One region of the Paenibacillus sp. FSL F4-0100 genome, then DNA from elsewhere that is predicted to be linked to it. Evidence: riboswitches for the same ligand, from Rfam matches in the RefSeq annotation. Region 1 holds a riboswitch; each other region holds the start of a gene.
The links. A riboswitch is a leader RNA that binds a small molecule or an ion and turns the genes downstream of it on or off. The one in region 1 is predicted to bind cyclic di-GMP.
Positions count from the first base shown of each region.

Region 2: linked by a shared signal. The riboswitch ahead of MHH48_RS26715 (transglutaminase-like domain-containing protein) and the one ahead of MHH48_RS34520 (S-layer homology domain-containing protein) in region 1 are both predicted to bind cyclic di-GMP.
Region 3: linked by a shared signal. The riboswitch ahead of MHH48_RS26670 (LuxR C-terminal-related transcriptional regulator) and the one ahead of MHH48_RS34520 (S-layer homology domain-containing protein) in region 1 are both predicted to bind cyclic di-GMP.

Region 1 is NZ_CP150303.1:7,609,532-7,620,379, forward strand. Features, by position in the region: gene MHH48_RS34520 (S-layer homology domain-containing protein) at 1-2,033, opposite strand, end outside; cyclic di-GMP riboswitch class I at 2,186-2,284, opposite strand; gene MHH48_RS34525 (hypothetical protein) at 2,624-2,749, shown strand; gene MHH48_RS34530 (hypothetical protein) at 2,749-2,994, shown strand; gene MHH48_RS34535 (ATP-binding protein) at 3,322-6,480, opposite strand; gene MHH48_RS34540 (S-layer homology domain-containing protein) at 7,000-10,848, opposite strand, start outside.
Region 2 is NZ_CP150303.1:5,912,868-5,923,715, reverse strand. Features, by position in the region: gene MHH48_RS26760 (ABC transporter ATP-binding protein) at 1-351, shown strand, start outside; gene MHH48_RS26755 (ABC-2 transporter permease) at 344-970, shown strand; gene MHH48_RS26750 (DnaJ family domain-containing protein) at 1,155-1,586, shown strand; gene MHH48_RS26745 (ABC transporter substrate-binding protein) at 1,758-3,284, opposite strand; gene MHH48_RS26740 (response regulator) at 3,315-4,076, opposite strand; gene MHH48_RS26735 (histidine kinase) at 4,051-5,814, opposite strand; gene MHH48_RS26730 (ABC transporter substrate-binding protein) at 5,954-7,450, opposite strand; gene MHH48_RS26725 (carbohydrate ABC transporter permease) at 7,542-8,471, opposite strand; gene MHH48_RS26720 (ABC transporter permease subunit) at 8,484-9,440, opposite strand; cyclic di-GMP riboswitch class I at 9,713-9,799, shown strand; cyclic di-GMP riboswitch class I at 9,842-9,930, shown strand; gene MHH48_RS26715 (transglutaminase-like domain-containing protein) at 9,943-10,743, shown strand.
Region 3 is NZ_CP150303.1:5,895,443-5,906,290, forward strand. Features, by position in the region: partial or broken gene MHH48_RS26640 (response regulator) at 95-382, shown strand; gene MHH48_RS26645 (helix-turn-helix domain-containing protein) at 541-801, shown strand; gene MHH48_RS26650 (HAMP domain-containing sensor histidine kinase) at 807-2,255, shown strand; gene MHH48_RS26655 (ABC transporter ATP-binding protein) at 2,356-3,120, shown strand; gene MHH48_RS26660 (FtsX-like permease family protein) at 3,127-5,508, shown strand; gene MHH48_RS26665 (Spo0E family sporulation regulatory protein-aspartic acid phosphatase) at 5,639-5,830, opposite strand; gene MHH48_RS26670 (LuxR C-terminal-related transcriptional regulator) at 6,042-6,770, opposite strand; cyclic di-GMP riboswitch class I at 6,925-7,019, opposite strand; gene MHH48_RS26675 (YitT family protein) at 7,168-7,809, opposite strand; gene MHH48_RS26680 (phosphosulfolactate synthase) at 8,189-9,055, opposite strand; gene MHH48_RS26685 (MFS transporter) at 9,168-10,478, opposite strand; gene MHH48_RS26690 (2-phosphosulfolactate phosphatase) at 10,674-10,848, shown strand, end outside.

The sequences.
Region 1 (10,848 bases):
TCTTGTCCATTTAATGTCACTTTGACGGTACTGTTCGGATTCAATGCTTTCAGTTCAATGCCGACCCCATAGACGGAATTCGAAACCGTCGTATAATTCAAGTATCGATCGCCGTCGAACGGCGGTTCGAAGTCGATCGGGCTTCTATCGTCGGCATTGAAGACGTTCAGCGATTCAAGCTCCGCTCCCGCCATCACGAGGTTTCCGCGCGCAGTCTCAAGCGCCTTTAATGCCGCATCGATCTCCGCCTTCGTTGCGTTCGGATCATTCAGAACGGTCTGGGCCTCGCCCAGCTTGTTCTGCAACTCGGCCCAGCTCTCCTCCGTATAATCCGTTTCCGTCAACGTTCCGCCGGTAATTTCGCCGTTAATCTCATCCACTTTCTCCTGAAGTGCCGCTATGCTTACTAGCGCTACACGAGCATCCTCAAGAGCCTTCAAGGCTGCATTCACTTCATCTTGCATTTTATTCGCATCCGTAAGAATGCTATTAGAATCAGCTAATGCTTGCTGAAATGCCTGCCAGCTGGCTGCGGTATAATTGGCCTCCACCAGGGTTCCGGCATCAATAACATGAGACTCCAACGACCTCTTATCCACATACTCCACAAATGTAAAATAGCTGCCGTCAGACAATACGCTGCTGTTCACCGTAATTTGACCCGTCGCAGCATCCAGCGGCAGCGCGGTTACATCCGACGAGAATGCGCTATCCGGACTTACGAATAAGAACACTTGATTCTCGCTTGCATCCGCGCCGTCCACTTTTAAGGTAATCGGAGCATCGCTCCAATCGGCGCTTTTGTCGACCTTGTATGCGCGATTCATCATCTTGGCCGACGTTACGCTGGTTGCGAGCTGTAATTGATGGCTTGCGGGAAGATCGTCATTATCGATGACTTTGGCGTACACGGTCGACAAGTTATTGTCGCTGAAAACGAAGAAGCTTTTATCGTTTGCAATCGGGTTCGTATTAGCATCGTTAGTCGCTGTGATCGCATCACCCAGCGCAATCGTTACATTGGCGCCCGCTACCTGCGACTTCGATTGCTTCTGATTCAATGTGCCGTTATCGTCGCGGCCAATTCCCGTAATGTGCTTGCCATAGCCGGTGTTGTCGGCATGGCTAAACATCTTGGTTATGCCGTCGCTGGCCAAATAATCACGGGTTGCCATCGTCATCCCGTATTTGAGAGCCAGGTAGCTATTGACCTGTTGCCGCTCCGTATCTGTCAGTGTGCGGTTATATACCAGGACTTCCGCGATGTTCCCGCCCTTGAAAGGTGTTGCTTTAGCTCCTCCGATCGCATAGTATCCGTCATCTGCCCCGGTCGTCTCCCAATTCACTGTATTGGTCGATTCGCCACCAGTTATCGCCCCGTTCATGTTAAGCCTCCAGCTATTAACCGCGCTTGAGACATTCAACATGGTAGGTAATTCTTTAAAGGGATTAACTGTCCCCCTCACTTGAGTAGAACCGAGACCTGAAGATATTCTACCGAAACCGGTTTTTGGGGAACAATATTCATCCGGCATAGTCCCCCCCATTACCCAAGGAAAGCCGCTATTGTACGTACCAGGAGGAGGCACTGCTGGGCATGCTTCATCCAGATCTTTTGACTGAACGGAAAATACTTCCCGTGCATTTGAAGTTGGATCGGCAAATGGCGAATTCGTCTTATATTGTACGGCAGCATCGGAACTTTCGGGAACGGTCACGAGGTGGAAGTTGATCATTTTATTGCCGATATTCTCCACCTTCTGTTCCTTTGTTGCAAACGGAGTCCATTTCCTTCCTTCATCCGCCAAGTCCTGCAATTCGGTAACAAGGTTGTTTTCAATTTTCCCCTGCTCCATGCTCTTCGTGAACTCTACCCAGGAGATCAAATCTCCGCTAACCCCGCCTGGAGCAGGAGCAGCCGCTTTCGCCGTTTGTGGCGCAAGCATAGTGAAAAATCCTTCCGCTACTAGCATAAAAACAAGCAGCAGGATCAGTTGTTTATTCCAATAATTCCTGGATCCATGGACGCGCATATAAATCATTCCTCCAAATTCATTGCGATTTTAAATGAAGTGGGATAAGCCCCCATCCTCATAGCTGACTTTTTCGATCCTCCTTTACGATATAATAAAAAAACTTCCGTCCTTTAAGCGGCATGCGCTAACAGACGGAAGTTTCCGTCGTATTCGGCGGCTGGCTGGCATTGACATTTGCGTTTTCAGCAAATCCTTTAGCCCCTCTAGCTTTGCGTCCCCGTCTTTCAACGGGTTTGCCATTATCGTACGAGTATGTATACAGTATTGAATTTAAACACTTGCGTAATTAGGATTATACTTCGAAAAAAATGGACGGTTAGGCCCGATACTCCAACTTTGTTGAAACCTACTTTTATTTGCAGAATTTTAGGAAAAGTGATCACCACTATTTTTTTTATTCGGGACGATCATGTCGGATCCGCCAAAAATCTACTTATTTCTTCATTAACTTATAGTCTACTAGCTCCTCCTATACATTTTCTATACAACCTTATCTGACTTGCAGCGGTCACGGCCTTGAGGGGCTGTTTGTCAACTTTCTCCGGAAAATGGTCGGCCTACTGCTCGGCTTCGGCGGAGTCGCCTCGATGAGCATCGGTGGATTGGAGGCATCTCCATCTTCGGCATTCTGCTCGCCTTGGGATCCGCAACTAAGCTGGGCGCTTGGCACAGTCTATATCAAACGGCAGGCGGCCAAGGTCGATTCGCTGTGATGACCGCTATGCAGATCGTGATTGGAGGCATCGTCATGACGGCTTACGGCTCGACTGTCGAGAGCTGGTCAGAGGTGCGCTGGACGGCAGCCTTCTTGTACGATACGCTGTTCATCTCCGTATTCGTCATTGCGCTCGGTTGGCTCGTATACTTCAAGCTAATTGGTTCAGGCGAGGCATCGAAGTCGGCTCGCACACGTTCCTCATCCCGGTCGGCTCAATCATCTGCAGCATTTTGTTCCTGAATGAACATTTGACGATGAACCTTATCGTGGGCATGGTGCTTATCGTTGCCAGCATATTGCTTGTAAATGTAAGGCCAAGACAGGTCTAACGTGACTTAATCGTAAAATACCGCACGCTCAACGCAGCCAAAATCATCGTCGCGAAGATTTCAGTTCTGCCCTTAAAAGTACTCTAATTCGTTGCCTCCATCCACCACGGATGGTCCCTACACCTGGTGTTTTCGTGCAAATTTCGCCCTACTTATGATACGGTTCAGCTTAACGAGGCTATCAGCGAAAATTAAGAAAGGAGCAGCCAAGGATGCTCCTCATGCAATCACTTATTTATCACCTAGCTTTATCCCCGCTATTCAACCTGTTATGTACATGAAAAGTTACCTTTGTCCCTGTACCTAACGTACTTGTGATATGAAGTCCAGTTCCGAAGTGCCGTTTTAATCGCTGATCCGTATTAATCAATCCGACACCTGAACGACTATCCGCTTTTCTTTCTAATATTCGTTGCAATTGAACCTCGTCTATTCCGTCCCCATCGTCTTCAACGGTTATCTCTGCATGCGTCTCATAGACAAAAATCCGAATAAGAATCGTTCCTCCACGATTGCGCTTCATTATGCCATGTCTTATCGCATTTTCAACGAGAGGCTGGATCGTAAGAAATGGGACTTTTAAGTCCCCGTAGCCATCTATCTCCCAAATAACCTGTAACCTTTCTTCAAACCGAGCCTTTTCAATATTTAGATAAGAACGCACTAGACTTAACTCCTCTTCGATCGGAACAAGCCTATCCATATTTTGAAATTTAAATTTATTCCTCAAAAAATTGCTGAATTCATCGAGCAAATTACGCATCTTATCCAAATCAATATCGCTTAAAGCTGCTACAGCATTCAACGCATTAAATATAAAATGAGGCTGGATTTGCGCTTGCAGCCATGCAGCTTCTAATCGCAGTTGTTCCCGAACGGATTGTTTAATCGTAGTTAACGCCTCGATCCGCGATTTTATTTCTATTGCTTCCACTGGCTTCGTCACATAATCGTTTGCCCCCGCTATAAAACCGCTCTGAATATCTTTCGGTTGGCTTCTTGCGGTAAGGAGCAATACAGGGAGCTCCGTGAGTGTAAACCGCTCACGAATCATTCGTGTCAGCTCATAACCGGACATCTGTGGCATCATGATATCGGAGATGACCAGATCCCATTCCTTAGTGTCCAGTATAGCTAATGCCTCTTTACCGCTCGTTACCATCGTTAAATCATATTCGTCTGGTGGTAGTATGGCTTCAAGTACTTGAAGGTTGACAGGATCATCATCAACAACTAATAGAATCGGACGTTCACGATTCATTTCTATTAAAGTTGTTTGATTCGTAGCTGGCGGAATTTTCACTTTTTCCATATACACTGAGGAGGCTATTTCTTGAATCGGCATGAATTGTAATGGTAAAGAATCAAATGAGTTCGTCACATCATTCTCTTCCACCGCTTTCAAGTCTGCTAGCTTTAATGAAAATGTAAATGTTGAGCCTTCTCCTAAAGTAGAGGACACATCTAACGTACCCCCATGAAGCTCAACCAGTTGCTTGCTTATGCTTAAACCCAACCCAAAGCCACCATCAATCATAGTCTCACTCGTGCTGGCTTGCTCGTACGGACGGAATAGGCGCTTAAGCATGTTCTCATCCATTCCGATCCCGGTATCAGCAATAACGATATAGGCTCGTCCATCCTTTACAAAAGCTTGAATCGAAATGACCCCATCATTCGTATATTTCACAGCATTATGAAGTAAATTGAAAACGATTTGAACAACCCGGTTCTCATCCGCATTTACTGGAGGAAAATCTTCAGGAATTTGATTTGCAATTTTTACAGACTTCACTTCTGCATTTAATTGCAGCATATCAAGTACTCCGGTCACAATTGGCTGAATAAATATGACTCTTTTCTGTATACGCGGATTGCCTTCCCGTAAACTCATCACATCAATCAAATCGTTTAATATCAATGTCATTCGACGTCCTACAGATAAAACCGTTTCAAGCTCCTTGATGCTCCGTTCCTGCAATAAATGCCGCTCCCTTTTTAAAACGGATTGTGACATGTTAAGCATGCTATGCAGCGGATTTTTAAATTCATGCGAAGTGTTTGCCAGAAATTGATCCTTATGGTCATTCATTCTTTGCAAGGTTGCAGCAAGCTCTTTGGTGTTCGCATGCATGATAAAGTAACCCTTAAACCATTCAGAGGCTAAACAACCCATCGCAATAATCATATCGAACGGATAGTAGACAAGACTTAATCCGCTATCCAGCAAGATTAACGACCAAAGAAAATGGTTCATCAACGCAAGAAAAGAGAAAAGCAGTAAAAGATTGCTCTTTAAACCTTTGATTACTTTTTTAAACATTGTAATCAACGTGATAACTGCAGCAATACCAACCAATAGATAATAAACCGGAAAGAGCATAATCACTTGAGGTGGATCTAAAAACAAAGTGATGCCGGCAGTCCCTAGATTCAATACTTTATAGACAGGGTACATCCTACGCCAATATGGAAGCTCGCGATGATTCGTACACTGGAGCAAAGCATAGGCTGCCATAACGAGGGCAATGTTCGCTATCCGGAAATCCCAAACACTGCCAATATAAAATATTTGGTGGAACAACTTCTCATCAACACTAAATACACTCATGATTGTTACACATAATGCAAGCAAACTGAAATAGAGCAGCTTCTTTTCCTTATTTCCTAGTAAATACAAAATAAGTGCATAGACAGCATGCATAATAAATATAATCGCTGCCAAAAACTGCATATAAACGGAAGCTTTCATCTCTTTAGCAATGGCTTCTTCTGAACCAAATTTAATGGATCGGACAATGCCCCCGCTTCGACTATCCACATAATTTGCCGCCTGAATGACGAGTTCGATTACACCGTTGTCATCTGCTGTAAAGGTTGTAGAATAAGGTAGGTCCTTCGAAATATATTCATCCTTTGTTGTCGCCACCTGTCCTGATTTAGTAAGCAATCGACCGTTTACATATAATTCTGATGCAGTGCGTACGCTGAGTACACGAATACTATAATTAAGGTTCTTTGCCGGGTCTACATAAAGACGCAAACGATACGAGCCATACCCGTATGGAGATGGCTTGTCAGCATGCAAAGCTTCATTCCATCCTCCCGGTACCTGAATATGCCTTGGCGCAATATCGCCTAACAATTGTTGCCGACTACCATCTATCAACCATTGCGAAGGATAAAACTCCCATTCCCCGTCAAGTAATAGAATGCTGCCATCTTCTGCATTCCAATTGCGCAAATCGAATTGCCCATTATGAATTGACGCCTGTTTGGGATCCTGAAACGTTTCCATCCATAAAATACGCAAACTAGTTAAAACAACTAATATGGACACTAGCAATAATATAATATAGCTCTTTTTCATTTGATATTTGGATGAGTGAGTTTCCAAGAAGTATTTCTCCCCTAGTCATTTTCTTCTAAGACATTTAAATAAGTTCTCTCCATAATTTACCACAGTTAATATAGCAGAGAAACGGACGATAGAGATATCTTTATGTCTATTATATAGAAATATCTACTTGGAATTTCGCGAGTTTGTTGTTCAAAGGTACTTTCAAGGTGCCGTCAAGCCGAGGCCCTCGAGCACGCAAGCGAGCCTCCCGAAAACCGTACTGCACACTCCTTTTTACTACTAATGAAGTTCCTTATCGAGTATATGTTGTGACTTCCTTTGTACAACACCCATCCGAGCATAGATATGAAGAGCGACAGCCTTGCAATCTCTCCTGCATCACTCACTACTGCTGTTATGATAAGAATAACCACACACCTTGGGGGATTAAGCCAATTAATTCGCCCTACTTGTGATACGGTTCAGCTTAACGGGTCTATCGGCGAAAAATGTGCCGCTGAGAATAAACAACCATCGACGACATGAAAGTCGGCAATGGTTGTTTAGCATAACTGTTTACTTGTCGATCAGACCGGTTGTCTTGAGCACTCTTTCGATCAGTGCTGTCGCTTCTGCGCGTGTCATGCTCGCTTGCGGATTCAACAGGTTAGCGCCTTTGCCTTCAATGATGCCAGCTGCTACCATTTGAGCAACAGACTCTTTCGCCCAGTTGGATACTTTGGCCGCATCAGCAAAGCTTGCAAGCGTTGTGGCAATTTCTGCCTGGCTCATCGCTTTTGGTGTCGCTGCAAATCGGTAGGCACGAGCGATCATTGCAATGCCTTGTTCGCGTGTAATTTCCCGCTCTCCACGGAACAAGCCGTCCGTATAGCCGCGTACAATGTCAAACTCATGGGCAATCGTCACTGCATTATGGTACCACTTCGCTTGCGACACATCGCTAAACATGTTTTGCGGCACATCCTGTCGCATGAAGCCCATGCCCAATGTGACAATCTCCGCAAATTCGGAACGGTTCACATTGCGGTTCGGTGAGAATGTATTGTTACCTGTTCCTTTCAATTGCAGTCTTGCTGCAATATTGTTCACATTGCTTTGCGCCCAATGCTTCTTCACATCATCAAAGTCCTGCGGATTCCAGATCACCGAGTAGGTGCCGGAGGTGCGCAGATCGTTGATTTGTGCAAAGTAACGATCGTTGATCTTTGTTACGACTGTCGGCAAGTGGAACATTGTGCCATCCGGATTCACCACGACACCCGTCGTAATCCGGTTCGGATCAATGTCTTTCGGCAGTGCGATATATTTCACCGCATACTTGTCCAGTTGGCCTGCGCGGACGGTTTTGCCGTCCTTCGAGAACGTAAGGTCCAGATCAACTGGGTTCACGAGCAACTCGTAACCTTTTGCCGCCGCTTCCTTGCGGGCGCTGTCAGCCAGCGCTTGTGGCGCACGTTTGATAGTGATGTCCAGCGCAATATCTTTCAGTTCCGCGCCATTCCATTGCTTCGCAATCGCGTCCAGATCCAACTGCTTCGCCGGTACCGGATAGATCGCTAGCAGTTCATCCTCAATCGTCAGCGTCGAGCCTGTGTCGGCCAGCTTCTTCACATCCGCTGCCGTCAGGCCTTTTACCTCAACGTCCTTATCTCCAGGAACCTGGATCACCAGCTTCTGGTTGTTTCCTTGGGACAAAATGTCGTCCAGCTTGCCTTTATCCACTTCGACAACGGTGAATTCATTGTCGCCGTCTTTCTTGGTGCTGCCGGTAGCAAACGAACCCTGCTCGCCGTTCACGGTTGTTTTAATGTCGGAAGGCTGGGAAGGATTTGGGACTGTCACTGGCGGCCACCAACCGTTATTACCGCCGCCTGTAGAGACACGTTCTAAGTTTTTATATGCGTCTTCCAACGCTTTCTTCGCATCGTCTACTTCTTTCTGCGTTGCATCCGGTTTTTTAAGCACTTCTTCGGCTGCTTTCAACGCATCGTCGAGCTTTTTCCAGCTTTCAAGTGTGTAGTCCGATTCCTTTAAGCTGCCGTCCTTCTGCTTACCGTTGATTTCATCTACTTTTTGTTGCAGCTCGGACTTGTCTACCTCGGCCTCTTTCTCCTTCAAACCGTTGCGCGCTTCTTCCAACGCTTTCTTTGCATCGTCTACTTCTTTCTGCGTTGCATCCGGGTTCTTAAGTACCTCTTCGGCTGCTGTCAATGCATCTTCAAGCTTTTTCCAGCTTTCTGGCGTGTAATCCGATTCCTTTAAGCTGCCGTCCTTCTGCTCATCTTTGATTTCATCCACTTTCTGTTGCAGCTCGGACTTGTCTACCTCTGGAGCCTTTTCTTTCAAACCTTCACGTGCCTCTTCCAATGCTTTCTTCGCATCGTCAACATCTTGTTGCGTCGCATCCGGGTTCTTAAGTACCTCTTCGGCTGCTGTCAATGCATCTTCAAGCTTTTTCCAGCTTTCCGGCGTGTAATCCGATTCCTTTAAGCTGCCGTCCTTCTGCTCACCTTTGATTTCATCTACTTTCTGTTGTAGCTCGGACTTGTCTACAGGAATTTTGACCAAGCCATCATACGCTTCTTGCAATGCTTTTTCCGCTGCGTCTACCTCTTCCTGCGTTGCATCCGGGTCCTTCAGCACCTCTTCGGCTGCTGTCAAAGAATTCTCGAACTTTTTCCAGCTTTCCGGCGTATAATCTTCTTCTTTCAGCGTGCCCGTTCCCTTGTCGTCTTCGATTTGATTAACAAGCTCGCGAAGCTTGGTCTTATCTGTTTTATAAATGATCACGGTGTAGGTGTTCTTCTTGCCCTCAAAATCCACGGTTACGATGATCTCGTTAGGGCCCGGCTGAAGCGGCAGATCGTCCCATTTCTTAACTTCTTTCCCATGGAACGTTACATTAACCTCGCTTTCCGGATGCAGTTCCTCAAAAGAGAGCTCAGCACTGTAGACACTCTCCGTTACAGTAGCTTGATAGTTCAAATATCTGTGTCCATCGAATGGAGGCTCCAGCTTGATTTCCTTCCCGCCCTGGGCGTCGAACACCTTCAACTCCAGCTTCTCAAGAATAGCATCTTTGGTGACCAGATTATCATAAGCTTCTTTTAGTTCCTTGTTCGCATTGTCAATTTCCCGTTGCGTAGCGTTCGGATTACCCAGCACTTCTTTGGCATGCTTTAAGGCATCATCAAATATTTCCACACTTTCTGATGTGTAATCGCCTTTATTAAGTTCGCCACTGTCAATGATTTGCTCTAGTTCGTTTACTGTTTTTTCAAGCTCCGTCTTATCCGTCTTCAATCCGTCACGTGCTTCTGTCAACTTCTCCAACATCTCGTCGACTTCTGTTTGTGTCGCCTTCGGATCATTAAGCACTGTCTCAGCCTGCTTCATAGCTTCCTCTAAAGCAGCCCAGCTATCCTTGGAATAATCCTCTTTATCAAGCTTCTCGTCAACAATTTCCTGACGTTTCTTTGCCAGTTCCGTTTTGTCCGCAGCCAGTTTATTTTGCGCTTCAGCTACTTTGTCCAGCGCTTCATTGACTTCCTTCTGCGTCGCATCCGGGTTATTTAATACTTTCTTGGCATCTGCCAGCTCTTTCTGGTAAGCTTCCCAGCTATCTTTGGAATAATCAGCCTCTTTTAAGGCAGCTTCTTCAGCAATCTTCTCCTGGAGAGGCTTCTTGTCTACAAATTTAACAAAGGTAAAATGACTTCCGTTGGCCAGCTTAGCGCTATTAAAGGTAGCCTTGTTGGTCGCATCCAGCGCTATTAGCTCATCCTCGGGTCCAAATTTGTCATCTGCACTGATTAACAGAAAGAGCTTGTAATCTTCAGCGGGTTCATTATCCAACTGCAAGGTAATGTTTGCATCCTTCCAGTTGCTCTTTTGCACCTTGAATACTCGATCCATCAGCTTGGTTGTCTCATTCAACCCTTTTGGAAACGAACTAGTATCAGTAATAAGTTTCGTATATTGCCCCGTTCCCCCATTATCACTGAACGTGAGGAAGGACTTATCGTTTGGAATTGCATTTTTATTGTCTTTATTAGAAGCTGCAATTTGATCACCAAGTGCAATCGTTACTAGCGCCCCTGCTTCTTGCGAAAGAGACTGCGTCTGCTCCAGACTGCTTGCTGCATCCTTGCCAATACCGGTTATGCGATTGCCATAGCCGCTATTGTCTACAGCCGTCCACATCTTTGTGGTACCGTCGCTTGCGATATAGTCGCTCTTGCCGCCGTTAAGCGTAATTCCATACTTCAATGCCAAATAAGACTCAATCTTGGCCGCATCTACACTCGTTTCTCCGCTGTATAAAATAATTTCGGCCACATCTGCGCGAAGGCCATACCAGTTCATTGTCGATCCTGGGGTCGCACCAACTACAGGTGTGAATGC
Region 2 (10,848 bases), 1.7 Mb from region 1:
GATATGATGCAGGACGAAAAAAATACGATTATCTTCTCGACACATATTACAGCGGATTTGGATCGCATTGCTGACTATATTACTTTCGTCAATGACGGAAAACTCGTATTCAATGAAGCAAAAGATGATGTGCTTGAGAGATACGCGATCGTGAAGGGCGACTTACAACTGATTGATTCGGATATTCGAAAGGAATTTATCGGGATCCGTGAGACGGCGCTTGGTTTTGAGGGCTTAGTAGATAATAGACGCAAGGCCGCGAAGCTGTTCGGCAATAATGCTATTTTAGAAAAACCATCCTTAGAAGACATCATGTATTTCACGGCCAAGGGAGGACGAGTTCATGCTTAATTTGCTTCGTAAAGACTTTATCGCTTTAAAAAGCTCACTTTGGACGATTCTTCTTTATCTCGCTGTATTCAGTTTCGCTTTTATACCCAAAAGTGAAATGTCCATTTATTTTGTAGGAATCTATACGGCTTTCGGCTCCATCATTCTAGCTACGATGATCGATATCAAAAACCATAATCATAAATTTCTGGTCACGCTGCCGATTAGTCGCAAACATATTGTGCAAGCCAAATACATAACAGCCATCATCTATACATTGTTTGGAGTCATTGCTTCTTACGGGATTCACCGACTCATTAAGCTTTCATTCCCACAGCTTGAAAAGCCAGACTATACGCTATTGCCCATATTGGTTTCAGTAGGAATGCTGCTTGTTCTCATTTCTATCTATATGCCTCTTTTTTACGCACTTAGTAAAAAAGGGGCCGGAATTATCAATGCAGTATTCATGGTCTCCCTAATTATCCTGGCACAACCTGCAGCGGTGCTAATGAATATGGTGAGTGAGAAAGGTCTCATTAATGATCAAACATTACTTCTTATCCTAATCGGTATCGTAGTTGTATTCATCGCTTCCTATTTCTTAACGATAAGCCTCTTTACTAGAAAAGACTTATAGAATCTCCGCGGATTCATAATGATTTTTGCCGTTACTGGCGAGCCCAAATGATGTAATCATACACGCTCAAGGGAATTGTTAACTTCAGACGCAGTATGTTATATTTTGGGTAATTCAATATTTTGTTAATATTTCATCGAAGGACAGAATCTATTTCCCTGATATGTAAGACGGAGGTGACTGAATGGATTTGAACGATGACCCAAAAGAATCAGCTCTTGCTCCCGAAGAAGATCAAAGTGAAGAAAAGGAACGACCCTACATGTCGACCAGCAGCGGGCTTCTGGAATCGGCCGTCGACAAATTTGCCAGAGAAGGCGGCTTTGACGATTCACCGTTAAAGGGAAAGCCGATTAAGATCGAAGACGGGGATGTTCTAACCGGGATCATGAAGAACGCGAATTACCAGCCAGCATGGGTGGAGCTGAGAAAAGAAATCGCCGCCGACATCAAGCGGCTCTTGGACCGCCCGGAGTCGACTGCGATTCCGGAGACAGCGTTCGAGGCCATCAATCAAAAGATTATAAAGTACAACCGAATGGTTCCGAATCCACAGCTGCAAAAAGGACTCCTATCCGAAGTTAATTTGCACGCAGCCTACGATAAATGGGAATAGCTACTTACTTCAAAAATGTGCTTTTTCCCCGTCACCGTATAGGGGACCAAGTGAAAAAAACAGCGAAAAAGACCTTGAAGCTATCCGCTTCAGGGTCTCTTTTGAATAGGATCATGTCTCAATGTGGAGGCCAAGGTCGACCCGATCGCGGGAAGCAAAAGCTGTCAATACTCACTTCATCTCACCCCGCCAAGCATCCAGCTGCTTCTGCACTTCATGTCGTACGTCGTCCATGCCGGCTTGCTTCAGCTCCTCATTAAACTTGGGGAGGATTGTATCCACATCGACGGAGCCTGTCATGAGGCTCGGATAATATTTATGCCAGACCATCTCGATGTTATCGGTTTGGGCGGTCAGCTGGGATAGATCGGGTGTAAAGCCGAGCACGTTGGACTTGACGACGCCTGCGTTGTATTTGCGAAATTGATCCCATTTGTCGAGGGGGTCCGGGTTATCGCCGCCCATGGTTTTCAGGATAAACCAATTCCCCTGCGTGTACTGTACTCCTGAATAGCGGCTTGCAGGCGCATCCGGAATCGGGTTGCCATCGCTGTCCTTGTCCGTAGTTAGAACGACTTGCCCTTGTTTATCCAGTGTATAGTGCACGCCTTCAATCCCATAGTTAAATAAGTTTCGTATTTCCGGGTCCGTATTGAGCAAATTCAGGAATTTAATGCATTCCACCGGATGCTTCGTATTGGCGTTCACGGTCATGATGCCGCCCCGGACGGATTCCGTTGTGACGGTGCTTGGGGTTACGGGATTCGCTACAATCTTGTAGCCGCGATCCTTACTCCAAGTCGTCTCCGAGAGCGGACCGCCGCCTGAAGACTTCCAGAACACTTTGGCCCCTCGTTTAAGTCCTCCAGGCTCTCGCAGTGCGGCATCCTCATTAATGAAGCCTTCCTTGTAATAACTCCGCAACGTATCCAGCACCTGCCGCGCTTCCTTGGTTTCGAAGATATTCACCACCTGAGCGCTCGGGTCCAGTGATTTGATCATCAAGGGCAATTTATGGTTCATAATATATTCGTATCCATGGAGAGCGAAGAAATTGTGGGAATCCCGATCCAATTCCATGGGGATGTATGTCGGCTCTTCCCGATGAATCATCCGAAGCAGCGGTTCAAGCGATTCCAGCGCATTGTACTTGGTAATATCGATATTATATTTACTCACGATGGAAGCGGGATACATCCACTGATCAAGCACGGCTAACTCTTTATTGGTCGGCACACCGTAAATGCTGCCATCGTTCATACGTACCCCTTGCCAAAAGGTGGGGTCAATGGCATCGTACATTTCCTTGCCAAGGCCGGCAAGATAGTCATCCAGCTTCAGCCAGGCGCCGCGCATAGCGGTGGTTGCATAATCGGGTGCAAAAGCAATATCAAATGGACTTCCGGCGGATATCAGCGTGTTCAGCCGATCTTCATACTCCTGCCAGCTTACCTTGACATAGGTGATCGTCACACCGATTTTACGAACCATGATTTCATTGATTTTATCATTGACGAGCTGCAGATCCTTGTCAGGCTCTCCGATCGTATAATAGATCAGGTTTACCGTGTCCCCATCATATGTTTCGTTGTTGTATCCAGGCTGCCGGAAGCAGCCGGTTGTATAGGATGTGAGCAGCAATATGAGACTGATGATCATGAAGATGCGTTTGGGGCTTCTTGGGTGCTTAAACATCATCGGTATCCTCCTTTTTCGCCGCGTTTGTTGTTACCCTTTTCCCCGCAGTTCAGAAGGAGATTTTTCGAAAAAGCTGTGAAAGTGCGTATAGAAGTAGTTGAGATTGTTGTAGCCGACGGAAAATGCGATGTAGGAAATCTTCTCATCTGTCGATTGAATTCGTTCTTGTGCAAGAAGCATTCGGTAAGCCATGAGATATTCGGAAAACTTCATCGCGGTTTCTTTAAGAAATAATTGTCCAAGGTAGGTGCTGTTCATCTGAAAACGCTCCGCTACGGACTTCAAGGTTATATTCTGAGCATACTCTGTCCTGATCATCAGCAGAATACGGTTGACCAGCTTGGATAAGCTGTCATAGCTTACACCTAATACCGGGTCCGTGTTCAGGCTTTCGCCATTCCTGTTACCTATCGAACCGCCCAGATCCTCAACGATGATCTTCTCAATCACTTGCTGCAGCTTGGTGCGTTCTATAGGCTTGAGCAGATAGTCTTTGACGCCACAGCGAATGGCTTCCTGGGCATATGTAAATTCACTATAGCCGCTCATAATGATATATTTCGTAGGAATTTGAAATTCGTTCAATCTGCGGATCGCTTCATATCCAAGCTCCTTGCCAATGCAAACATCGAATATGGCGACATCCGGCAGCAGGTCGACCATTTTGGACATGGCCTCCTCCGTGGATTCGCAGGTTTCGATCCGACCAAAACCGTATTGTTTCCAATCCAGGATTCGCTTCATTCCCTCCAAAATCTGAGGTTCGTCATCCACAATCATCAGTTTGTACATGTTCAATCACCTCTTTTGAAATCCGCACGGAAATGTTGACTCCAGATTCCTCATTATTCGCAATCTCGATCGAAAAGCCGTCCCCGTAGAAAAAGTGAAGGCGCGTATATACGTTGCGCAGCCCGATACTATTGGAAGATGGTTCATCATGATTAGACATTGTGCTTCGAACGGTATGTAAACGCTCCGGAGGAATACCGCGTCCGTTGTCCACGAATTCCAGTACATAACAGTCTTCGGCTTCAAAGCCATTAACGACATACAAATTAAACTCATGATTCGCGTTAAAGCCATGGATGAAAAAGTTCTCAGCCAAAGGCTGCATCCAGAATTTCACGGTAGGGATGAGGAGCAGTGCCGGCTCTACATTGACTTGATAATAAAAGCGCTCGGGATACTTAAACTCCATAATCTCCAAGTACTTCTGCAGCAATTCCAGCTCGCTTGCAATCGAAATGATATTTTCCTTTTTGACGATTTCGCGATAGAGCGTCCCCAGCGTTGCAATGGCGTCAGCGGTGTCCCTGTCCTGATTGACAAGAGCAGTGGAGCGGATAACCTCTAACGTGTTGTATAAAAAATGAGGGTTGATTTGGTGTTGAAGCGCTTTCATTTCAGTTTCCTGCTGTTTGATCTTTAACAGATATTCATTCCGGATATGCTTATCCAGCTGCTGAATCATATCGTCCAATTCCCGGGCGATCATGCCGTATTCATTCCGACGGTAACGGGCAGGGCGGTTAGGCGTGAAATTGGCCATTTTCACACGTCCAATCGATTGAATGATGCGGCGCAGGAAAAGGGCATCATCCCGCATATTGTATGCAATGAGTAGAAGCACACTAATCATGGCCGTCAATACGATCAGAAAGATGGTGATCAGCATCCCGGCATGCTGACGGATGAGCATGGATAAATCGATGATGCTCACGAATTTGAAATTAAACTTGGTGGATGGAAAGGAGACAAAAAAGATATGTTTCAAAACACCCCTAGAAATAATACCGTGACTGCGTCCATTCGCCGCTGCTAGTCGGGATAGTTCTTCTAGGTCCCGGTCCGGTCCGCTACCGATCAGATATATTTCACCGGAAGGGCTGACTGCAGCCGCATTACCCAATCGGAAGCTTTGAACGGATTTAAAGATTTGCTCACTGCTGACCAAGAAGCGCAGCTCACCGAATTCCTGGGGACCTGACGTGGGATCCGACAGTTTCTTGCGATATACGAATCCCTTCATCAGGGTGTCGCGAAAAGCTTCATCCGTATTCGGAAGCCCGAAGATAAAGCTTGCAATTCCGTTATCATTAAAACGGACGACATTGCCATACTTGTCGGTATGCGTGCTTATCTGCGTGATTTCACCTTGCGCCCAGCTGTACAGATAGGTCTTAACATCTTCCGGAAAAGAAACCAGCGGCTGTGAGAATTGGCTGTTCTGCAGCCTGCTGGTTAAGTATCCCTCAGCACTGCTGCTTAAAAAGCTGCGAGCATCATCCATCAGACCTGTATTGGAGTAAATACGCTGCATGTAAGCCTCAATGCGGTCAGCATCATATTGCAGCTCATTCTCTACACGCGAGAAGGCATTAGCCGCCTCGATCCGGGAGTTGCCAACCCATTGATTCAGCAGCATGGCACAGGTCAGCGTACCAAGCGTGATTCCGATGGCGACGACGAAGATGACATAGGCAATAAACTTGTGACGATAAATTTTGATTTGCAAAAAAGAGCCCATATGACACCTCGATTGCAGCAGGTCGTTGAAACAAGTTGCTATATCTCAATTTAACACGATTAACGCCTAGCTTCATAGATCGTAAGGAAAAAGCACCCCTTAAGAGAGCCTCATTAAGGGATGCGCTTGAAATGTAATCTTACTTGAAGTAATTGTTGATTTGCTCTTGGGCAGCTTGCATAATCGTGTCCATGCCGGCTGATTTTAATTCAGCCGTAATCTTCGGCACCATTTTCTCCGGATCGGATGCGCCCGTGATCAGCTCATATTTGTATTTATCCCATACCGCTTGGCAATTCGCCACTTCGGTCTGAAGATCGGTGATGTCCAGCGCAAAGCCTAGGATCGTAGAGGAGGTCGCTGCATCGTTCAGCTTTTTAACCTGTTCCCATTGATCTTCGGGAGCGCCTTTGGTCACCGCCAAATTAAAGAATGTGCCTTGTGTGTAGGCAGCCAGCGGCCAAGTATCGGATGTACGCTCAATCACCTTTTCGCCATCGACATTGTTGTAGTCTACGCCTATCTCGCCGAATGCCAGCATATTGCGAAGTTTGGGATCCGTGTTCACTAATTCAAGATATTTCAAAGCTTCCTTCTGATATTTCGAATTTGCCGAAATCGCATTGAGCGAGCCTTGGATTGTACTGGTGGTATAGATAGGACCATAATGCTGAACCATATTATACTTTTCAACGGCGTCATTGATTTGCCAGCTGACCTCGGCTCCCGGGAATGCCTGGGCTGCAAAGAACGGTCTGCCTTTGTCGTTCTCCGTTTTCGTCGGAGCATCCGGGTTGATGATACCATCCTGATACCACTGGTGCAGGAGCTTCAGATTAGCCATGACATCCGGCTGCTCGAGAACAGAGACCACCGTGCGTGCTGCATCGTCCGCTTTCACGCCGATAGGAGGAAAGCCTAGCGTTAAATCGTCATATTCGTTAAAGAAACCGTTCAAGCCTTCGCCTTGCGTCATTGGCAGCGGATAGAAGCTTTTGCCTTCGCCAGCCTTCATGTCATGGAGAGGTTTATCCAGATCCTGCAGCGTTTTGATATTATTCATGTCGATGCCGTACTTTTGCACATACTTATCATCGAATACCCAGTACTGCGTTAGCGCTGAATCTTTGTACGTCGGAACGGAATAATATTTGCCGCCGATTTTTGTGCCTTCCCATACTTTTTCGGGAATCAGTTTGTACAAGTCGGGCGTTTCGCTCTGAACCAGATCCGTAATATCGGCAAATGCGCCCATAGCTACTTGCTTGCTGTATTTACCGCTGTTCGTGAACATGATGTCGAAGGGTTCGCCGGTATTCACGATGGTGTTCATTTTGGTATCCCATTCTCCCCAGCTGGCTACCTTGATGTCAACCTTCACGCCAATCTTCTCGGCCGTATAGGCATTCATGGCATCAACCGCTTTGCTGAAATTGTTCGGCACTTGGCCCCCGATGGTCCACCAGGTCAATGTCGGAATATCCTTGCTTGTTTCGGTGTTGTCCTTCGGTGTGTCTGTTGTCGCTTTAGATCCATCCGTCGCAGCTGGAGACTTCGAGCCGCCGCAGGCTGCTAAAACGGTCAATATGAGTGCCAGTACGCACAGTGTAGAGATGAACTTAAAAGCTCTCTTCATTCCAAATTCCCCCTCATTGAAGTTAAATCGCTTAAGAGTTGTACAGTGTGATCTATCATAAACCAAGGTTTTTTCTTGGCTTATTTCGTCTTTAGCCTTTCACGGCGCCGACCGTCAATCCGGAAATAAAATACTTCTGGAAGAAAGGGTAGGCGAATGCTACAGGCAGAACAATGAGAATGGCGACAGCCATGCGGGCTGATTCCTTCGGCATCGTGGCAACGAGCATGGCGTAGCTGACGCCCATACTTGCTGCATTTTTCGCGAGTGCGTCTACATTACTCATTAAGCTGTTGAGCAGTGCTTGCAGGGAATACAGGTTCTGGTTGTCGATATACAGCATCGATTGGAACCAGTCATTCCAGTAAGCAAAGCAGAGAAACAGTCCGATGGTTGCGATGACCGGCAGCGAGATCGGCAGGATGATAGAGAAGAAGATTCGCAGCTGGCTGGCACCATCGATTTCAGCAGATTCGATCAGCCCATCGGGAATCGTGCTCTTGAAGAAGGTTTTACATATAATCACGTTGAACGATGAAACAGCCAGCGGTAGAATAAGTGCCCAGATGCTATCCTTAAGTCCTAATAAATTGGTATTAATGAAGTAGCTGGACACCAAGCCGCCGTTGAATACCATGGGGATGAATACCACCCAGGTCAGAAAGCCCCTGAGCTTGTAGTTTGGGCGAGACAGCACATAACCCATGGAGGCGGTAAGCAATACGCCGAGCACGGTACCGGCCACGGTAACGAGGGCGGATACCCCGAGCGCTCGCAGAATCATCGTTCCCTGCTTAACGATATAGACGTATGCCTCAGCCGACAGAGCGACCGGGAGCAGGTGATAACCGGTCTCACGGATGGACTCCTCACTGGAGAAGGAAATCGACAGAACAACAACTACGGGTATGACGCAGAGCAGAGCCAAGATGATAAATATCAAGTTGAAGAACAGATTGACGGCTTTGTTTGTGCGGTTAAACTTCTCAAGGCCTGTCTCGTAAGTGGTTTTCGGTGTCATCGTCTTGCCTCCTTACATCATCGCGCTGTCCGGATCGATTCTGCGAACAATCCAGTTAGCAATTAGAATCGTTGCGCATCCCAGAACAGACTGTACGAATGCGGCTGCGGATGCCATCCCTACGGTGGCGGTTTTCAGCTGCTTATACACCATGACATCGATGGTGGTTGCCACGTTGAACAGCGAATTGGAATCTCGCGTGACCTGATAGAACAAGCCGAAATCAGTGTAAAATATCCGCCCGACGGCCAGTATGAACATCATGACGATCACCAGCTTGAGCATGGGCAGTGTAATAAATCTCGTCTGCTGCCAAATCGATGCGCCATCAATAACAGCTGCTTCATAATAGGTGCTGTCAATGCTCGTGATGGTTGCCAGATAAATGACCATACCATAGCCCAGGCCCTTCCAGACATTTAAGAGAATCAAGAACAATGGCCAATATTTCGGCTCCATATACCAGTTAATCGGATCGCTGCCCATATTGACGAGCATTTGATTGACAATCCCTTTATCGAAGCTTAAGAATGCCCAGCCTACCGCAGATACGACTACCCAGGATAGGAAATAGGGGAGGAACATCATTGTCTGATAGACCTTGCTCGCTTTGCGGCTGTGGAGGAGTCCGATCATAATCGCGAATAGAACGGGCAGAACGATTCCTAGCACGATAAACACAATGTTGTAGCCAATGGTGTTGCGAATAATGATCCAAGCGTCATTCGATTTGAATAAAAATTCGAAGTTTTTGAGGCCGACCCATGGACTGTTAAACACATTGCTCAAGAAGCCGCCGCTAATCTTGAAATTTTTGAAGGCGATAATGATCCCGAACATCGGTAAGAAACTAAACAGGAGGTACCAAATCGTGGTCGGCAGCGCCAAGAGGGTAAGTTCTGTATCCTGCTTGTGCCAGCGTATTCGTAAGCGCTTTCGTTTATCTTTTGATTCGGCTTTCGAGCTCATGTTTCCTCACTCCTTACGGTGTAATCTCGCTTGTCGGTGCACTTGTTAGTTTCATTGTATAAGAGGAGGATTCGCTGCTTCCAGATAACAAACTTGATACTATAGTCAACAAACGTTAGATTCGAAAGAATTGATTGTTCTATTGGTCGGCTAATAAACAAGACAAGTGTTGGGATTAGATGGCTCTGTTTGACCTATGACAATATTCCAAATTTTAAATTTTTTATTGATGGAAATTGAGATATTTGATATGATGTACTCACAAAAGCTACTCACGATAACGGCAAACTTGTCGAAAGGCAAGGACGCAAAGCTACAGGGTCTTCTTGACGAAACGTCAATGACAGCCAGCTACCGAATGAAAACGCTTTTTTTGTTTTTTGGACAAACGTGGAACTCTAATATGATAATGGCAAACTTGTCGAAAGACTAGGACGCAAAGCTACAGGGCCTTCTTGACGAAATGTCAAATGGCAGCCTGGCCACCGAAGGGGAGTTACACATGCGCAACGCAGTGTTCGCGATAATTGGACTTTTTGCGTTTCTGATATGGGCTCCGGTTGTACAAGCTGCACCATCTGAAGATTGGCTGGGCTTGGAAGAACTGGACCGTGGGGCAATCGTCATTCAATATGACGTGAAAGCAGGCACCAAGACGAAGCTCATGATCGGAAAAGGTCAGGACCAATATACATATGGGCTTTCGCCGGCCAAGCAGCAGGAAGTTTTTCCACTGCAGATGGGCAACGGAGATTACACGATTTCCGTGCTGGAACAAGTCAGCGGTAGCAAATACAAGATCGTTCAGGAAGCGGCAGTTAAGCTGCAACTGACGAACGGTAGCAAAGTGTTTTTGAACTCTGTACAAAATATCGATTGGAGCGAAGAGGGCAAGGCTGCTCAGCTTGCGAAAAAGCTAACCCGTTCTGCCCACTCCGACGAGGAAAAAGTACAGGCTGTCTACGAATATATCGTCGGGACGGTCCGGTACGACAATGCTCTAGCATCCAGCAAGCTGACGGATTACCTTCCCGATAGCAACCGCACGATCGCTGGACAGAAAGGGATGTGCTATGATTACGCCTCCCTATTCGCTTCCATGCTCCGCAGCCTCGATATTCCGGCAAAGCTTGCCATGGGAACCTCGGAATACGTTGATGTGTATCACGCCTGGAATGAAGTATATTTGAATGGGCAGTGGGTAACCATTGACACAACCGTCGATGCAAGCTGGAAAAGCAAAGGGACCGGATACAAAATGATTAAAGATGCCTCCAGCTATTCAGCATCCAAATACTACTAAATTAATGCGTAATAAACTAAGCTTTGGACGAATAAGTCCAAGGCTTATTTCGGTTGTATAGAAATTGTAGAGTTTTGGCCGATATAATGCAGAAAGCCCGCTGGG
Region 3 (10,848 bases), 1.7 Mb from region 1:
CACCACCCTAACTGGTAATCTTCCCCTTGTTTTCCTCGGCCCATGCTATAATGGACTCACCATTCAAAGCATACGGAACAGGGGCGACTTTTTAATGAATTCTCCTAAAACAGTACTGATCATTGAAGATGAACAGGATATCTCGCGCATTGTGAATGACTATTTGCGTGTTCAGGGATTCAGCGCGTTCATCACGGAAAATGCCGGCGACGGATTGCAGGCGGTCCGCCAACGGCAGCCAGATTTTATCATTCTCGATCTGACGTTGCCTGACGCTGACGGGATTGAAGTGTGCCGCAAGCTCCGTACATTGACGGCTGCGCCCATTCTAATTTTGAGCGCCCGCAGCAGCGACACGGACAAAGTGCTTGCCCTGGGTTTTGGCGCCGATGATTACATGACCAAGCCCTTCTCGCTCAGTGAACTGGTCGCTCGCGTCCAGGCACATTTGCGCAGAATGGCAGATCCGAAACTCCCGGTATCCCCACAGCAGCGCTTGCATTCGGCGCCCTGTCGATTGATAAAAATGCCCGCAAGGTCATGGCCGGACAGCTGGAAATTTCTTTATCCGCCAAAGAATTTGATTTGCTATACTTTTTGGCCTCCAACCCTAATCAAGTGTTTACCAAATCGCAGCTGCTGGATCATGTGTGGGGGTATTCGGCTTATGTCGAGGATAATACGATCACGGTCTACATTCGGCGGCTCCGTGAGAAATTGGAACGAACCGAAATCAAGTCCTCCTATATTAAAACCGTGTGGGGCGTCGGATATAAATTCAACCCCGATGAAACGGAGTAGCCTCTATGGACTGGAAAACTTGGTATGCTAGACGACTCTGGGCAGCTGGTCTATCCATCATTACAGTGATACTATCTGTCGTTTGGCTTACTCTTATTGGACCTTCAAACCAGCTGGCTCCGTCAACTATTGTGAAGCAAATTCGCGTACTGACGAATCCGATCGTCCATACCTTGGAAAATGAGCATGCGGAATTACTGCTCACCGACGCTCCGATCCGGCGGCAATTAACAATCTGGAGTCAGGAGACGCGGGGCGGCCTCAAGGTTGTGCTTCCTGATGGAACGTTGATCTATGATAGCGAAAATTCATCGAAGCGCCCAATCAATCCGCGCTTTGAACTAGACTATACGCTGCGCATTTCTGACAGCGAACCGCCCCACTATCATCTCGCTTTTCCGCTGCGGGATGCGGGCACCAAAGCCTTTGTAGGTTACGCTCAATTTGCGGTCCCGGCATCTGCCTTGGCCGCAGCAATGCCCTCCTCCGACTCCTTTATTTATTTGCCATGGATCATGCTTTCTCTGGCACTTTTGACGCTGCTTTATTTATTCTTCTCCATCGGACGCCGGGTGCAGCATGACCTGGTGCAGCCTGTTGCCGGACTCAAGCCTTATGCGGAAGCTATATTGAGAGGTGACTATGAGCAGCGTGCCGAATGGACAAGCAATAATGAGGTCGGGGAGCTCTATGCCGTATTTGATCTCATGCGTGAAGAGATTCGTAATTTACATATCCAGCAAGCTGCACACAGCCAGTCGCATAAAGAACTCATATCCAATCTGTCTCATGACTTGAAAACTCCGCTGGCGACAATCAAAGCGTATATTGAAGCAATTCGCGAAGGGATTTGCCCTGATCTGCCAAGTGTGATGACTTATCTTGAAGTTGTGCACGCAAATACGAGTAAGATGGCCGTGCTCGTAGACGATTTGCTGCTGCACGCACTGCGTGATCTGGAACAGATTGCCGTACATCCGATTGAGCAGTACAGCGCTCCAACGCTGGAGCCTATCTTCAACGTGATGGGCCATTATATCCGAACAATGGGCGTACGCTGCGAAGAGCCTGCTGTGATTCCTAACGTGCTTGTCCGAATCGATGCTGTACGGATCGAGCAAGTCATTGCCAATCTCGTCACGAACGCACTGAAGCATACCAAAACCGGGGATACAATTCGCCTCGCTGTTGAAGAACACTCGGAAACATCCTGCCTGCAGATCATCGTCTCCGATACAGGCAGCGGGATTTCCCCGCGTGATATGCCTTTTATTTTTGAACGGTACTACCAGGGTAACGTTTTACAACGAACTGCCGGCCAACTGGCCGAGCGCCACGGGGTCGGACTGGGTTTGTCGATTTGCAAATATATTATGGAAGCGCATGACGGTACGATCTCTTTTCACAGTCAACAGCAGCAGGGAACGACCTTCTGCTTAACTCTGCCCCTTTAGCTGACTCCTGTCATACTTTATTTATAATTTGATAACAAATGCGCAAGATTCGTCCTCTATACTTTGATGGCAGTGGGAGATAAAGAGAGGAGATCACAATATGCCTTCAAGCAACACCGTCATGCTGCAAGCTAGTAATTTATGCAAAACATACACCACCGGCAAGGAGCAATACCATGCCATCCGCAATGTCGATCTGTCCATTTATGAAGGAGACTTTACCGTCATCATGGGCGATTCGGGGTCGGGTAAGTCCACCTTGCTGTACTTGCTCAGCGGACTTGATGATGTGACAGCCGGAGAAGTCTGTCTGCAGGGACAGCGCCTTGATCAATTTTCAGCCAAGGAGCTTGCACGCTTTCGGGCGAATCAGATCGGCTTTATCTATCAAAACAGCAACCTTGTACCGGATCTGTCGCTATTCGATAACATTGCCCTCCCTGGATATATCGCTAATCAGGACAAGGAACAAGTACGGCAAAGGACACATGACTTAATGGTCAATCTGTCCCTCGATAAACAGAGCAACCGGCTGCCTTCCCAAGTATCCGGAGGACAGCAGCAGCGGGCGGCAATCGCCAGGGCGCTCATCAATAACCCGGACATCATCTTCGCCGATGAGCCTACCGGCAGCCTGAACTACGAGCAAGGCGTTACGGTGCTTGATATATTGAGCCAGATGCACGCGGAAGGTCAATCGATTGTCATGGTCACCCACGACATGAAGGCAGCCTGCCGCGGCAATCGCCTCATCTATATTCGAGATGGCAAGATCGGGGGCACGCTGGATATGGGACCCTACAGTCCAGAGCAAGCCTCCGAGCGGGAAGCGATGATCTTTGCTTATGTCACCGGGAGGAGGTAGTCTGGGATGCGAGCCATATTAACACTCTGCTGGGGCAACCTGCGCAAAAGAAAAATGCAAAACACGCTGATCGCATTGCTTATTGCCCTATCTGCCCTACTAGTCAGCACCGCATTTACGGTCTTGATGAATACGGAAAATGTATTCAACGATCGCCATACGGCTGCTCAGGGTGCCCATGAAGTCATCAATATGACCCGCGGGTTGCATGACAAACAAATGGTAGCCGATTGGTGGTCAAGCCAAGACGGAGTAACCGCATCCAGCTTAGTCCCTTATAAGCCATGGACGGGACTGGTCTATAACGGAAAAGAATTGCCCAATCTTTATCTGTATATGATCAATACGCCTCCGATGCCGCACGGGGTCAACAATCCTCTTCCCGGTACAGGCCCTGAGCATCTGACCGTTCCGGAAGCCGGCGAGATCTGGATACCCACCTCGCTTGCCTACAAATACAACATGCACATCGGTGATGAATTGACGTTCACCTCAGGGACTGCACCAGTACATTTCACGATTGGCGCCATTGTCATCGACTTATCCCATGGCGGTCCTTTCTCGACCACTGCCCGCATCTGGATGAACGATGCCGACTACCGGTCAACCATGGGTAGCTTGTCCACTCCGGAGCAATACATGTTATCGCTTCGCTATGCGTATCCCGAACAAAGCGGGGAGTACTGGCAGCGCTTTGAGCAGGCGCTCGGATCGCCGTTTTTGGAGGAACGCGTTTCGTTTGCCGAATTGTCGGCCTTTTACTTTATCATGAACAAGGTGATCGGCTTTGTCATGAGTTTCCTCGGGCTGATCATGATCCTCGTCGCTTTGCTTACGATCGGCTTTACGATCACGGACACGATCCTTGCCAATTATCGCACCATCGGCATTCTCAAATCGATCGGCATGACTTCCGAACGCATCATCGGTACCTACTTGCTGCAATACGGTTTAATGGCGATTGTCGCCTTGGTCCCAGCACTGATTGCAAGTCGCCTCCTTTCAGATGTCATCATCCAGAATTCCCTGTCTTTTCTCAAATCCGATACAGCACCTGTTCCCGTACAAGCAGCAGATGTTGCGATCTGGACCGGCTGCGGCCTGCTGCTCATCATCCTTCTATGCGTCCTTGTTTATGCTGCTAAGACACGCCATATTGAGCCCATTCAAGCGATCCGTTACGGCATGTCGGAATCCTCGCATAGTCGTACCCATCTGCATGGTGCCCGCATAAGACTACTGGACCGATGGTCCGTACCCACGGTCATCGGCTGGAAGCATGTGAGCGGCAACAAAAAAAGCGCAGCACTGATCTTTCTGCTAATGAGCATCACGGTGGCTGTGCTCGTCTTTGGCGCCGTGCTAGTAACCAGTGTCTATCGCATTGGTGAAACGTCGGCCCAGTGGGGTTATGACGATGCGGATATCGCCATTATGGTTATCCATGCGGAAGGTATGGATCGGGCAGAAATGCAAGCCTATATCCAAAACGACCCTCGGGTTCTCAGTCTAAACTGGTCTGGGGCCGCCACCGGCGTCATCGCGGATGTCGAAGGGGATAGCGATCATCAACAGACGTTTAGCCTCCCTTTGACGGTCGTGGAAGGCAGCATGGACGAGATGGGATTTGCCTCGCTTGCGGGCCGTAATCCTGCACTGCCTAATGAAGTTTCTATCGGAATCAATATTGCGCGTAAGTTGGACAAAGATATCGGCGACATACTCACGATCTACATTGAAGGAAAACCGCAGCAATTGCTGATCACCGGCACCTTTCAGTCTATTTCCAATTTGTCGAACGTCGCCAGGGTCACCTCGGACCTTGTGGAGCAGTTGCATCCGGACGCCGGGTTTATTCAGCTGAAGAGCAAAACCGATAGCGATGCGCTTGTACAGCAGCTGAACGAGCGTTACGGCCCTTCCATCCAAGCGCTGAAGCAGGAAGTGCTGCTCGATTCCGTATTCAAAGAAGCTGCGGCGGTTTTGCTCATTCCGATGAGTATGCTGGCTCTTCTGTTCATGGCTGTCACTTGTCTTATTGTTTATACGACTTGCCGTCTGCATATTCGTAAGGAAACGAAAACATATGGGATCTATGCCTCGCTCGGCCTGACAGCAACCGATATCCGTCGTGCCTTGACAAGTGGCATTGCCGGACTGGCTGCGCTTGGTGCACTTGTTGGCATCGCTTGCGGTGTCTACGCATTGCCAGCCGTGCTGCGCGGTCTGCTCTCTACCTACGGTATTGTCAAGCTGCCACTCATCATGGAATGGCCGCTGGCCATTGGGCTGGCTCTGATCGCGCTTGCTATTGCCGTCAGCGGCTGCTGGTTGGCTTCACGAATCCTCCGCCGCACCTCCCTTCGGGTGTTGGTAATGGATTCATGAGGACAGTCCACGAGCAAAAAAAAAAGATGACCTCCAAATTTCGGAGGTCATCTTTTTTTTGCTTCTTGCCTTAGTAAATCTTAATCCGTTTGTTTCACCGCCCAAGTAGATATCTTCTTATGAAGAAGATCTACTTTCTTTTGATATATTCTTCTTGGTTTTTTAATTGCATGTAACGAACAATCAGCTTATCCAACGACTGTGAAATGGCGACAACATCTCGATGCACCAATTCGAAACTGCTGGCCACTCGCTCAAGTTCTCTTCGTAGAAGTTCGAGTTTTTTCGCTACTTGTTCGAGCTCGCTCTCGATAGAAATCATCTTGTTCACCCACCCCCGTCGTAACAAGTGATTGATGACCGTTGCCACAGTTCCTGGGACAAACTTTTTCAAACCATAAGAATTGAATCTCTCATCTTATCGATAACGCGAATCAGCTTAAAGCTACAGCTACTTATCATTATAAAATTCGACGTAAACAAAAAAAATACCCAGAATTGGGTAATCTTTGTCTTAAGAATTTTTATGACGGTTATGTAAATTTTTTAAGAAATGCTCCTTTATGGTTGACTCTCGTTTTTGCATATATCTTTTTAATAAAAGTACGAACCGTACTTTGACTAATACCATAAATATCAGCAATTTCAGGTACATTTTTATTCTCCAGCCACCCATATGCTATTTCTTTCTCTCGATTCGTTAATTCATATTGGTGAAAGTGAGAATAGATCAATTCCCTCTGCAGAATGGGATCCTTTTGAGGTAACTTTTCTTCAATATTCTTGGCCAAGTGTTCAATGAGTGGTATGGCAAATGTAACCTCGTGTAAATAATGAAAACTAAGGCCAAGGTAGCCTATGATCACATTTTTTATTCGAATGGGAGTACAAACACACGCCAATTCTGAAAACAAGCGATTACTATGCTCGGCCCCAACTACGACAGAAAGCGTTTGTTGTTCCATGGATAATGAAATGGCATTATTTCCTGCGTCTTCCATTGCCAATGAGGTCCCACTTTTCATATTATTTCTCTCGAGAAAACTTTTTAACGAACCTGTTCCGCAATAATCGATGACGGTTCCATCCATATCTGTTATAACAAATAAATAGGGTATAGACAGCAAATCGTTCATATTCCTTGTTTCCTCTTGGAGCAAATAAAGAATTTCTTTCCGTTCAATCAACCTTTCTTTTATTTCAGTCATACTGAGGATATTAGGAAAATGATTGTTTGCTTCTACCAGTGTTCTTTGACCCATTATTTTCCCTTCTTCCCTTGTAAGAATAAGCGATTAATAATGGAATCGATCTCCTATTCATCGCCGCGGCTGCATTCGGCAGCTCCTAGCGAAAAATAAAAAAACCCCATCCATTATGATAACCACAACAAAACAGACGGAGGCTTCCGTCGTATTCGGCAACTGGCTGGCATCGCGGTCTTAAGTAGCTCCACATTAGCCCCTGTAGCTTTGCGTCGCCACTTTTCAGTGGGTTTGCTATTATCGTACTACGAAGTGTGAATTTGTCGAATATTCAAACATGTTATGACATATTCAAACTATAACTTACATTGTTTTTCATTTAATATAGGCCGCACGACCCAAATTTCCATATTTTTGTTATATTTGTCAATCACTCTTATGTCCGTACACAGAATCACTTTTTGCGCCAAGCGGGTTCATAGATCGACTTAGGAGGAGGAAACTGATGAATCCAGTTAATGATCCGGGTCGATATCCACTGGCATACAACTGCAAGGATAATAATTTTCCAATCGATCACATAGGCAGTGAAGGCGAATATGATTCCATTCATCCAGAACAATGAGGTACCGGGGTTGATTCTTTTATACTTATAAATGGCTAAGGCAACATAACCGATTCCCCCGTTCGATACCCTCTGCTTTATGAGGATGGCGACACCTGTTCCGAGAATAACCGAGCCAAATAGAAGATCGATCCATACGTTGCCAAACGGGGGTTCTAAGAACACCTCGAAGAAATTAACGGAAACGGACGTCACCGTTATAACAAATATGGTCCCGAAGGCACTGACACCGTCAAGATAAGGGACTGTAAAGGCGAGGAAAATAAAATTGGCTAACCACAGTCCGAGACTCATTGGGAGCTCAAACACATGGTTCAGAAGAACCGCGATCCCTGCTCCTCCCCCCGAAGGAATGGCGTGAGGAAACAAGAACATTGCCATGGCAAAACCTTGAATGATGGAGCCGGCGGTAATGAAGAAGAGTTTCTTGGAAATACGACGAAAGAAAAAGGGGCTTTTTCGCCCGGGCATGATCTGTAAATTCACACGGAATCATCCTTCATAGATTAGAGTAACAAGCCAGTCCTGCTTGTTTAGTGTATGCTTGTTCCCTGAAGGGGATTACCGGGATCGGTCTCTTCAACGAAAATATGTATAGGCTGACTCTGGAGATATCCATAGACAGCCCTCTAGAGGTTGTTCAAAAAGTCCGCTTTTGATCACGAAGCGAATCAGGAAGCAATTCGGCATCGAATCTTGAATTCAGCCGGGCCTTCCGGTGCTCACGTACCCAAAACGTACGCTCCGCTCCTGACGTCCCTAGCTTCATCCAACCTTCTCGGTGCTGAAAATCGACCTTTTTGAACACGCACTTCTAGTAATTATCATTCTCTTGTGGTTTGGTCTATGTTTAAATCACGTAACAAAATCCATCCGTATGTTTCTCTCTCACCCCGAGTTCAAACGTATCTTGACGAAGTCCCCGGCGCATCGTTTCAAGGGAAAGCACTTCGGTGGGTTGGATATTCCCCAAATGCACATTAGATCCCAATTTGCGGAGAAGCATCGCTTGCTGCTCCTTAAGAGGTGCCTCCCAAATCAGCTTTCTTGCATCCGACACGTAGTCGATGATAGTATTTATCATTTCTTCCTGGCACTCGCCATGCTTATCGAAAATACCGATACCTAGTCCTGACTCGCGCGCTTCAACGATGATATACTCGGCACCTACGTCTAAATCCGCTTCCATCGTATACGCGAGCATTTCGGCTTCGATGCGGGAACCGGATTGCTTTTTACCATACTCCGTAAAAACCCGAAGTCCGCGTTGTTTACCTTCCCGGATGAGCTCCGTTCGTTTTTTTCGCGACATCTCAATCGTGCCGTCAGATACTTCTATAGCGTTAAATCCAAGACGGCAAACGGTATTAAAAAATGCGGGGACGACATCTTGCTGCACGGCTGTCTCAAGCAAGGTTCCGCCGGGCATGACCGTGATTCCATGTTGTTTGGCTAGATTGATCTTATATAGCAGCATTTCCGTTTTATACAGCGGAGCCGTCCCAAAACCGAATTTGACGCAATCGATGTAATCCGAGGCTGTCTCGATCACATCTGAAAACATGTTTCTACCCAAGCCTTTATCAATAACCATCGTCATCCCGCGTTCCATGACCCCGTAGGTGTCGTGGTCTTTTTTGCCGTGCTCGGGATTTTCGCGCAGCCCGCTCGGATCACATATCTCCATGGGCCAAACTGTTCGCAGGGAACTGTTCATTTTAGGATCTCCTCAATTCTTTTTGATGTAGTCGTTTAATCCAATGACATTGGCATAATATGCTCATGCCCATTGACAGGTGCCCATCTTTTACAATAAGCGATTTGTCTGGTCATCCGATCCGCCGAGGCGGCTTAATCAAAAAGAACACGAATCCTAAAGCAACCAAAGATAGTGAAGACACGGTTATAAAAACGACATGATCCGATTTGTCCATCATCCACCCGAATAAGGGAGGCCCTGCTGCAACCCCCAAAAATCGCAAGCTATTGTAAAGGGACGTAATCATTCCCCGCTCACTTTTCTCAACAGCGCCGGTGATCATTGTATTTAAGCAAGGAAGAAGCATTCCGGTTCCAATGCAGCTGACTGTTAGCAACCCGATAAACACATAAATGTTGTTAAAAAAGAAAAGCGTAGCCGCCAGAGAAAGGGTCATGGCAAGCAGCCCGATATTCATCAGCCAACGGATCAGCAGGCCCTTTTTCTTGATCAAGCTTCCAGTTGTATAGGAGGTGATCACCATCCCGAGTAATGGAATGGCCAATATCAAGCCCTTCTTGACCCCGTCGATGTGGTACGGCTTGTCTTCAAGAATGTTGGATAAATAGAATAGTACGCCAAACAAAATGAACAACCCCAGTGATCCGGCAAAAAAAGCAGTGATGAGCCAGCGGCCTTTTTCTTTGAAGATGCCTTTGATTTTCCCAAGGTATTTCCCTAGTTCTTGCTTTGAAGATTGTTTCGATTCTTTGATCATAAAAATGACGGCCAACAACGATAACGCACAGAACACGGGAAATGCGAAAAAGGAAGCATACCACACGATTAGCATAAGCAGGGAACCGATGATCGGGCTGAGTACCTTCCCTGCGCCATTGGAGGCTTCGATTAAGCCCAGTGCCTTGCTTTCGGTCCCGCCATCGTATAAATCGCCAACGAGCGCCATGGCAATCGGTGCTGTTCCGGCGGCCGCTAGCCCCTGAATCGCCCTCGCAGTGATAATCACCGCAAATGAGTTCCAAATGGCGCCGAATCCTGCCAGAATACCGGCAGCTCCATATATGATCAAGGCGGGTATAATAATAATTTTTCGTCCATATCGATCGGACAAATAACCAATAATCGGAATAAACAAGCCTGCTGCCAAGGAGAAAATTGTGATGATCAAGCTGCTTTGAAATTTACTGATACCAAGCTCCCTTTGCATTTCAGGAAGCCCCGGGACTAGCATGGAATTGCCGAAAACGAGTACGATCGGGATCGTCGCTAGTGCGATAAATTCCCACAATTGACCCTTTGAGCTGTTAGAAGACTTTGATTTTCCGGAAGATTCGCTGTCTTTTGTCTCCGCGGAGTCGGTCTGCAGGTCGATATCGCTATTAAAGCTAATATTCAGTTTTCGCTTTTTGGTCTTTTCCATGGTATCGCTCCTCAGACTTGAAGTTCGTTTATAGTAGGCCATTTATTAGTACATGCTTCCTAATTATCACCACATCCGAATTTAATATTCCTTTATTGCTGCGGAATCCTTGGAGGATTTGAGCACTCCTTGGATTTGGGCAAATATACTGTTACTAAAATAGCCCAAGTATGCCGGGTGAAAGGGGTTTGCTGCATGCCGATACAGATTATCCAAGGACATCATCATACATTGGAAGCATCACACATCAATGTTGTAATTGATGTTATAAGGGCTTTTACCGTAGCGCACTATGCCTTTATCAATGGGGTTCAAGGTATCATTCTGGCAGGAACTCTAGACGACGCCTTGCGTCTAAAAAAAATCGATC